Regions from separate parts of the Agrobacterium sp. H141 genome, predicted to be linked through region 1. Evidence: predicted binding sites of a transcription regulator. Region 1 holds the regulator's gene; each other region holds the start of a gene.

Region 1 (3,111 bases):
TGGGGCCGAAGCCTTCCAGATACTTTTCCTGACCACCAGCCGCAATCGTCGCGATCGTCCGGCCGTGAAACGCGCCCTCAAAGGTAATGATGTGGAAGCGTTCTGGGTTGCCCTTGGCAAAATGGTAACGACGCGCGGTCTTGATCGCGCATTCCAGAGCTTCTGCGCCGGAATTGGTAAAGAACACGCGGTCGGCAAATGTTGCAGCCGTCAGACGCTCGGCAAGCTTTTCCTGGCCCGGAATGTCGTAGAGATTGGAAAGGTGCCAAACCTTGTCCGCCTGCTCTTTTAAGGCGCTCACCAGATGAGGATGCGCATGGCCGAGTGAGTTCACCGCGACGCCGGCGGCAAAGTCGAGATAGCGCTCGCCGTCTTCGGTGATCAGCCAGACACCCTCGCCGCGTTCGAAGCGCAACGGAGCGCGATTATAGGTCTGATAGAGCGGGGAGGCCTCGGCCATTGCGCTTGACTCCTTCGACAGGCACGGAAGATACGGGTTTCGCTGATTGGCGGGTGTTACGAAGTCTAAAAATCAAAAATGCCGCCTTGCGGCGGCTCGCGCACTATCTTCATTTCGGACCCCCATGTCAATAAATCACCGCAATTGCGGGACTTTTTAGCACGGTGCCGTCGCAGCCACGCTTTAGTAGGCGATAGTGGTATTTTAGCCTGTGGACAGCAAGTTGGGGAAAACTATGAAATCGATTCGCGATGATTCCGGCGACTCTTGTCACGGAGTCAGGCTCACACTAGGTTAATGATCAATTACTAGACTGCATGCGGCGGAACTAGTCACCGACAATATCGAGGCATATTTTTTGTTTCGGAGTCTTCCGAGGCAGCGGTGAAGGATTCGGCCTCGGAATGCGCTACAGGCGGAGATATTTGGCATGAATTGGACTGATGAGCGCGTTGAAAGGCTGACGAAGTTGTGGGCCGAAGGTCTCAGCGCAAGCCAGATCGCGGCACAACTAGGCGGCGTCAGTCGAAACGCTGTCATTGGCAAGGTACACCGACTTTGTTTGCCCGGTCGCGCCAAGGCTGGCGGCTCCTCGTCTGCCTCTCGCGCGCCAAAGCGTCCGGCGCCAACGACAGCGCGGCCGCAAAGCTTTCAGCCACGTGTAGCCACGCGCTCGGCCGCCCGTCCTGCCGGCACAACCGTGTCACAGGATGAAATCGATGCTGGTGGCGAAGAGGAGCGTGCAGTCGTTCCGGTGCCATCCAATGTCGTGGTGCCGATTTCGCGTCGTCTTGCCCTCACGGAACTCACCGATCGCACCTGCAAATGGCCGATTGGCGATCCGATGACTGATGAGTTTCATTTCTGCGGCTGCGAGGCATCGGATAACGCACCTTACTGCACCTACCACTCGAAACTGGCTTATCAGCCAGTCAATGACCGCAGGCGCTCATCCGCGCAAAAGCAATCGCTTCCCAGCCGATAAAGATCATGAGATGAGGCCCCGCAAGGGGCCTTTTTTATGTAGTAAGTAAAAAGCCCACCGCCTGGCTGGGCAATGGGCTGAAACAGCGGTAGCAACCGCCAGCATGGGTCGGTAACCTGTCAGGCCTCCATGGAATATCCAGCGCCGCGCACGGTGCGGATCACGTCCTGCATGTTGGAAAAATTAAGCGCCTTGCGTAGCCGGCCGACATGCACGTCCACGGTACGCTCGTCCACATAGATGTCATGCCCCCACACACCGTCCAGAAGCTGTGAACGCGAATAGACACGCCCGGGCGATGCCATCAGGAATTCCAGCAGACGAAACTCGGTCGGTCCAAGTCGAACTTCACGGCTCTTGCGGTGAACACGATGCGTTTCGCGGTCGAGTTCGATGTCGCCGCAACGCAGAACGCTGGACAGCACTTCTGGCCGCGCCCTACGCAGCATGGCTTTTACCCGTGCCATCAGTTCCGGTGTGGAGAAGGGCTTGACCACGTAGTCGTCTGCACCTGTCGCCAATCCGCGTATGCGTTCGCTTTCCTCGCCGCGTGCCGTCAACATGATGATCGGCAGCCGTTCTGTTTCCGGGCGAACCCGAAGGCGGCGGCAAAGTTCGATCCCCGACACGCCGGGCAACATCCAGTCAAGGATCAGGAGATCAGGAACCCGTTCCTGCATGCGTATTTCGGCCTCGTCGCCCCGAAGGATCGTCTCGACTTCATAGCCCTCAGATTCCAGATTGTAACGCAGGAGGACGCTCAGCGCCTCCTCGTCTTCAACCACAGCTATTTTCGGCGCCATCTAGTGTCTCACTTCAAGTGCTTATTCCGCGACCGCACTGACATCGGTCGTCGTATCGTCCTTGGGACGGTCACCTTCCGGCTGCGTACCGGTGGTCATGTAATAGATGGTCTCTGCGATATTGGTCGCGTGGTCACCCACTCGCTCGATATTCTTGGCGCAGAACAGCAGATGCGTGCAGGTCGTGATATTGCGCGGATCTTCCATCATGTAGGTCAAAAGCTCGCGAAACAGCGAGGTGTAGATGGCGTCGATCTCTTCGTCGCGGTCACGGATGATCTTGGCCTTTTCCGCAGAACGGGTGGTGTAGACATCCAGAACATCGGTCAGCTGTTCGAGTGCGAGTTCGGAGAGATGTTCCAGTCCGCGCGCCAGCTTGCGGGGAACGCCGGTGCCCTGAACGGCCATCACGCGCTTTGCATTGTTCTTGCCCATGTCACCAACGCGTTCCAGATCGCTGGCGATTCGCAGCGCACCGATGATTTCGCGCAGGTCGGCTGCGACCGGCTGGCGACGAGCTATGGTGATGATGGCCTTGTCACCGATTTCGCGCTCGGCATTGTCCATCACCACGTCGTCAGAAATCACCTTCTGGGCAAGGGCGGCGTCGGAATTGACCAATGCGCGGACCGAGTCACCGACCATCTGTTCGGCAAGGCCCCCCATCTCGGAGATGCGCCGGATCAGATATTTAAGGTCTTCATCGAAAGCGGATAGAATATGGGTCGATGGCATTTGAGGTATCCTCGAAATTGGCTTCAGCGCGGATGAAACGGGATATCAGCCGAAGCGGCCCATGATGTAATCCTGCGTGCGCTGATCATCCGGATTGGTGAACATCTTGTCTGTGTCGTTTTCTTCAA
Region 2 (3,111 bases), 400 kb from region 1:
TGGACATCCGGATTACCGGCCATGCAGAACAGGTCCCACTGGAACTTGCCGTCGGCATGATCGTCATTTTCCGGATACCAGCGCACGATCTGGCCATATTCATTCTTCTCGCGCGGGTTCGGGCCACCGACCGGTGTCGCGTCGCCGCCGGCATTCGGCTTGACGCCGCGGTTCTTGTTGTTGGTCAGCGCGCAATAGGCTTCGACCGCAATCGGGTTGATCGCAACCCATTCCGGACGGTCCATCGTCGTGGCACCGACCTTTGATGCCGCCATGCGGGTAAAGACGAGGATTTCGTCCATCTTCATGCCGGTTGTGTCCGGCGTCAGGGCAAGCCATTCACCATTGCCGTCATCGCTGAACTTGGCGACGTAAAGCGTGCCCTTGTCGAGCAGCGTCGAGGTGTCGTTTCCGGCCACATAGACGTCGTCGGAAACGAACTTGTAGAGATACTCGCCGCGCTCGTCGTCCCCCATATAGACGATCACGCGACCGTCGCGGGCAATCGCCACGGCAGCATTCTCATGCTTGATACGACCCAGTGCTGTGCGCTTGACCGGTGTCGAGGAGGCGTCCGACGGGTCGATCTCGACGACATAGCCTGCACGATGCGGTTCGTTCGGGTTCTTCGAGATGTCGAAGCGCGGATCGAACTGCTCATAGGCATAACGTGTCTCGTTCGAGATGCCGTAACGCTTGTAGTCTTCCGGCAGGGTGAAATCCGCATCGGTCGATCCGAAATAGCCGTTGAAGTTTTCTTCGCAGGTGAGGTAGGTGCCCCATGGTGTGCGACCGGCACCGCAATTGTTGAAGGTCCCGAGACATTCCGTGCCGGTTGGGTCGGCTTCGGTCTTCAACAGATCGGAACCGGCGGCGGGGCCGGAAATTTTCATCGGCGTATTGTGGTGGATACGACGGTTGAACGGGCTGTCGAGCACGATCTCCCAGCCATTGTCGCCTTCAGCCACTTCCATCACGGTCACACCCTGCATGTTCTGCAGGATCTTCACGTCATCGGCGCTCTTCGGCATGCCCTTTTCGTTGTGCGGAAGATTGATCTCCGGGTTCACATATTCATGGTTTACAGCGATCAGCTGATGACCGCCCACCACGAACAGTTCCATGCCGTCGGTGTTCTCGCCGAATACCTTGTCGGAATTCTCGACGCTCACGCCATTGGCCGGGTCGACGTCGCTGACGTTGGAAAACAGCGGCTGGCCCCACTTGGCAAGCGGCTTCCAGTGATAGCCTTCGGGCACATGCACGGTATGGTCTGTTGCAATCGGAACCGGCTTGAAGGCAAAGCGGCTGGCTGCTTCCTGTGCCTCAGCCGAGGTCGAAGACATCAGGTTGCCAACTGTGCCCATGGCAGCCGCTGCCGAACCCATCGCCAGCACGCCACCCAGAAAGCCGCGACGCGAAATCGCGCGCTCGACCACGCGGTCGAATTCGGTTTCTGCCGGCGGCGGCGTCTGCAATTCGTCCCATTCGTCCCAGGACAGTTTGGATGTGTCGATATCGCTCATGGATTTTCCCTCGTTCACGTTTGGAATGGTTCCAGATGCGCGAATAGACTGTGAAAATCACAGCCGAATGACGATAGAGACATTTTACGGTTTGAGCGCATATGGTCGAAAATTTCTCCCCATATGCAATTCCAAAAAGTTGACGTTTACGTAAAAATCAACTAGCCAAGGAAAGGGATGGAAACTTCGCGAACATGGCGACATGATCGGCGCTCGCGAGGCATGGAAGGCAGGAGGATTGCATGTACAAGGCACCCGTTGACGAGATTGCGTTTACGCTCAAGCACGTGGCCAATATGGGCGATGCGCTCGATAAGGGGCTGCTTGGCGATCTGAGCGACGATCTGGTCGATGCCATCCTCCAGGAAGCCGGACGGTTCGCCACCGACGAGGTAGCCCCGCTCGCGGAAGTCGGCGATCGTCAGGGCGCCAGGCTTTTGGACGGAAAGGTCACGGTACCGGACGGCTGGGCCGATCTTTACCGGCATTGGGCCGAAGGTGGCTGGAATGCGCTGACAGCACCGGAGGAATTCGGCGGTCAGGCCCTGCCGCATATGCTCAATGTCGCCGCGCTGGAAATGTGGAATTCCGGTTCCATGGCTTTTGCCCTCGGTCCGACACTCACCATGGGCGCGTCTGAAGCCCTGAGCGCACACGGCGCGCCGGAGCTCAAGGAAAAATACCTGCACAAGATGGTGTCCGGCGAATGGACGGCCACCATGAACCTCACCGAACCGCATGCAGGCTCCGATCTCGGTGTGATGAAAACCCGAGCCGAGCGCCGCGACGACGGCACCTACCGGATCTTCGGCCAGAAGATCTTTATCACCTGGGGCGACCACGAGATCACCGACAATATCGTCCATCTTGTTCTGGCCCGCTTGCCGGATGCCCCGGCTGGAACCCGTGGCATCTCGCTCTTTCTGGTGCCGAAATATATCCTGAACGACGGCGGCACGCCCGGCGCCCGCAACGATCTCTATTGCCATTCTCTGGAACACAAGCTCGGCATTCACGGCTCGCCCACCTGCACCATGATCTATGGCGACGGCAAGTTTGGCGACGAAGCCGGTGCCGTGGGCTATCTGATCGGTGAGGAAAACCGCGGGCTGGCCTGCATGTTCACCATGATGAACAATGCGCGTCTGGCGGTCGGCATGCAGGGTGTCGCGATCTGCGAGGCAGCCACCCAGAAGGCGGTGGAATACGCCAGGGACCGCACGCAGGGGAAAGCGCCCGGCTGGTCTGGTTCGGGTATGAGCCCGATCATCGAACATCCGGATGTTGCACGCACGCTCGTTACCATGAAGGCCTTGACGCAAGGGTCGCGCGCCATCTGCTATTCCTGCGCCAACGCCATCGACCTGTCGCACCGCATGGAAGGTTCTGACGCCGCGCACTGGACGGAACGTGCCGCCCTTTTGACACCGATTGCCAAGAGCTTTGCCACTGATTGCGGCGTGGACGTCGCCTCGCTGGGTATCCAGGTGCATGGCGGCATGGGCTTCATCGAGGAAACCGGTGCCGCCCGTTATTGGCGCGACGCTCGCATTGCCCCGATCTATGAGGGCACAAACGGCATTCA
Region 3 (3,111 bases), 110 kb from region 1:
AAAGTTCGGGCGCGGTCCCAATGGCGAAGTCTGGCACCTGTTTGAGCATCTTCCCGCAATGCTGGATATATGTCGGGAAATTCTCTCTCCAAATGCAGCCGGTCTGGTCCTGACCGCCTATTCGATCCGCGCCAGCTTCTACTCGATCCATGAACTCATGCGCGAAACCATGCGCGGCAAGCGCGGCGCAGTGGAATCCGGTGAACTGGTCATCCGCGAAACCGGACTTGACGGCAAGACTCCGGGCAGGGTGCTGTCGACCTCCCTCTTCAGCCGATGGGTTCCCAAATGAATGACTTCAGAGAAAAAGGCGGGCCGCGCCGTGTAGGCCAGGTGAAGGAGATTACCAGCCTTGCCAATCCGGTCATCAAGGACATCAAACTACTGGCGCAGAAAAGACATCGCGATGAGAGCGGATCGTTTTTGGCCGAAGGATTGAAGCTGGTGATTGATGCGCTGGATCTGGGCTGGACGATCCGCACGCTGGTCTATTCCAAGGCCGGCAAAGGTAAGCCTCTGGTCGAGAAGACAGCGGCGCGGACGGTAGCAGCCGGCGGGCTCGTGCTTGAAGTGAGCGACAAGGTCATGTCTTCCATGACGCGTCGCGACAATCCGCAAATGGTCGCGGGTGTTTTTGAACAAAGGTGGTCGCCCCTCGGGACTGTTCGGCCACAAAAAACTGAGACTTGGGTCGCACTTGACCGCGTCCGTGATCCCGGCAACCTAGGCACCATTATTCGCACTGCGGATGCGTCAGGTGCCTCCGGCGTCATTCTCGTTGGTGAATGCACGGATCCATTTTCGATGGAGACGGTCCGCGCTACCATGGGATCGGTCTTTGCACTTCCTCTGGTGAGGACGTCCGCAGAGGATTTTCTTCGCTGGAAAAAAGGCTCGGGCGCAAAGATTGTTGCGACCCATTTGGCAGGTGCGGTGGACTATCGCACGATCGACTACCGCGAAAAGCCGGTCGTGCTTTTGATGGGCAACGAACAGTCAGGGCTTCCCGAAGAGCTGGCACGAGAAGCCGATGCGCTCGCGCGTATTCCCCAGGCGGGTCGTGCCGATTCCCTCAATCTGGCCGTTGCAACGGGTGTCATGCTGTTTGAAGCCAGACGTCATATCCTATCGCTGGACGGGAAGAGCTGATGGTGCGCCCTGCCATTTTTTCGCGCATAGGACCGGCGCTGATTTTTATTGCCTTCGCACTGGCTCTCGATCAGATCGCGAAATTGCTGGTGGAATGGTATCTGCCGATGCATGAGCTTGTCCCGGTCATGCCGATGCTGGGGCTGTACCGCACCCACAATCTGGGCGTGGCATTCTCGCTTCTGTCTGGCCTGGATGGCTGGCTGATTGTCGGCTTGCGGGTGGTAATCGTTATCTTTGTTATCTCGATGTGGCGCCGCTCGGGCCCGGAACACCACTTTGCTCATCTGGGCTTTGCTATGATCATTGCCGGCGCCCTTGGTAATATCATCGACCGTTTGGTCTATGGTCATGTCGTCGACTACATCCTTTTCTATACGCAAACATGGTCTTTCGCTGTCTTCAATCTGGCTGACAGCCTGATTACCGTTGGCGCAATTTTTGTGATCGCGGACGAGGTTTTGTTCAAGAAATCGAGTGGCGAAAAGACATAGTTTTAGTCCTCGATAACCGTCGGGGATCACAAGAGAGCGTGACGAAGTCTGTCACGATAGTGTCGCAGATCCATGGTTTATCCAACATGACTCATAGGTCGGGACGAATCGATATGACGCTTGAAATGCTGAACCGCCCTTCATCCGCAGCAGCCGATGACCGCTCGGCAGTTGCCATTCCCAGTCCAACCTCGGATGTGCTTGGACGTATTGGCAATCTCGAAACACGTCTGGCACGCACGGATCGCGAGATCGATGCCGCCCAAGCCGTTCGCTACCGCGTATTCATCGAGGAAATGAATGCCAAGGTCGCGCCCGAAGCCATGCGGCGCAAGCGCGATGTAGACGCTTGGGATGAGATCTGCGAGCATTTGCTGGTTCTGGACCGCTCGATTGACGGTGATCCGGAAGATCAGATTGTCGGCACCTATCGACTGCTGCGGCAGGATGTTGCCGAGCGCAATGGCGGTTTCTATTCCGCCTCCGAATTCGATATAGAACCTCTGCTGAGGCGCCACCCGGATCAGCGTTTCATGGAACTTGGGCGCTCCTGTGTGCTCCCCAATTACCGCACGAAGCGCACTGTCGAACTGCTATGGCAGGGCAATTGGGCTTATGCCTTGAAGCACGGCATAAGCGCTCTTTTTGGCTGCGCCTCATTTCATGGAACACAGCCCGAAGAGCATGCGCTGGCCCTGTCGTTCCTGCATCACAACCTGCGTGCGCGTGACGAGTGGGCAGTCGAGGCGCGGCCTGAATTGTTTCGCAACATGGATTTGATGCCGGTTGAGGCGATCAGCGCGCGCAAGGCAATGAGTGCCCTGCCTCCTCTGATCAAAGGCTATATGCGCCTCGGCGCAATGGTCAGCACTGGCGCTGTGGTCGATCACGCCTTCAATACAACGGACGTCATGATCATTTTGCCGATCACAAGCATCTCTGATCGCTACCTGAATTATTATGGCGCTGATGCGGGTCGTTTCGCGAGCTGATTAACCTCTATCGGTTTGCGTGCCGCCAAAACGGGGCATTGGAAGATCGCCAATTTCCCGTTCGCTCATGCGCGAAATTGCTGGATGGGCGAGAATGTCCCGCTCATGACGTTCTGGTTCGGTATCCTGATATCTGCATTGCAGGATGCCCTGTATGATATTGCAGAGAAACGTGAGCATTGTCGCCGGCCAATTACCTCATTTCGCCGTTTGATAATCCCTCTCACGCGGTAGAGATTCAATTGAGCTTTTCAGCATCCCGCTTTAGAAAAGCTATATGAAAAACCTCAATCTCGTTCATCTGAATGGCTTACGGGCGTTGGAAGCGGTGGGCCGTTTGGGTTCGCTGCAAGCAGCTGCCGATGAACTGGGCGTGACAATCGGCGCGATCAGCCAGCAGGTGATCAAATGTGAAAAGCAGCTCGGTCGCCAGATCTTCACTCGCGAGCCCAAGGGCATGGTCGTAAGCGCTGCCG

The links. Region 1 encodes PhoB, which activates phosphate uptake and scavenging genes when phosphate is short. Its sites were predicted from a motif close to TGTCATNNANCTGTCAT; they were not measured.
Region 2: the regulator PhoB is predicted to act here: its motif matches at 1,583-1,599, upstream of ACWPM9_RS16295 (PhoX family protein).
Region 3: the regulator PhoB is predicted to act here: its motif matches at 1,693-1,709, upstream of olsB (l-ornithine N(alpha)-acyltransferase).

The regions. Positions count from the first base shown of each region.
Region 1 is NZ_CM169893.1:3,855,380-3,858,490, reverse strand. Features, by position in the region: gene ACWPM9_RS18135 (aspartate aminotransferase family protein) at 1-460, opposite strand, end outside; gene ACWPM9_RS18130 (GcrA family cell cycle regulator) at 891-1,445, shown strand; gene phoB (phosphate regulon transcriptional regulator PhoB) at 1,565-2,248, opposite strand; gene phoU (phosphate signaling complex protein PhoU) at 2,270-2,983, opposite strand; gene pstB (phosphate ABC transporter ATP-binding protein PstB) at 3,029-3,111, opposite strand, start outside.
Region 2 is NZ_CM169893.1:3,459,398-3,462,508, reverse strand. Features, by position in the region: gene ACWPM9_RS16295 (PhoX family protein) at 1-1,526, opposite strand, end outside; gene ACWPM9_RS16290 (acyl-CoA dehydrogenase family protein) at 1,769-3,111, shown strand, end outside.
Region 3 is NZ_CM169893.1:3,968,443-3,971,553, reverse strand. Features, by position in the region: gene ACWPM9_RS18680 (RsmD family RNA methyltransferase) at 1-292, shown strand, start outside; gene ACWPM9_RS18675 (TrmH family RNA methyltransferase) at 289-1,149, shown strand; gene lspA (signal peptidase II) at 1,149-1,643, shown strand; gene olsB (l-ornithine N(alpha)-acyltransferase) at 1,769-2,635, shown strand; gene ACWPM9_RS18660 (hypothetical protein) at 2,636-2,815, opposite strand; gene ACWPM9_RS18655 (LysR substrate-binding domain-containing protein) at 2,913-3,111, shown strand, end outside.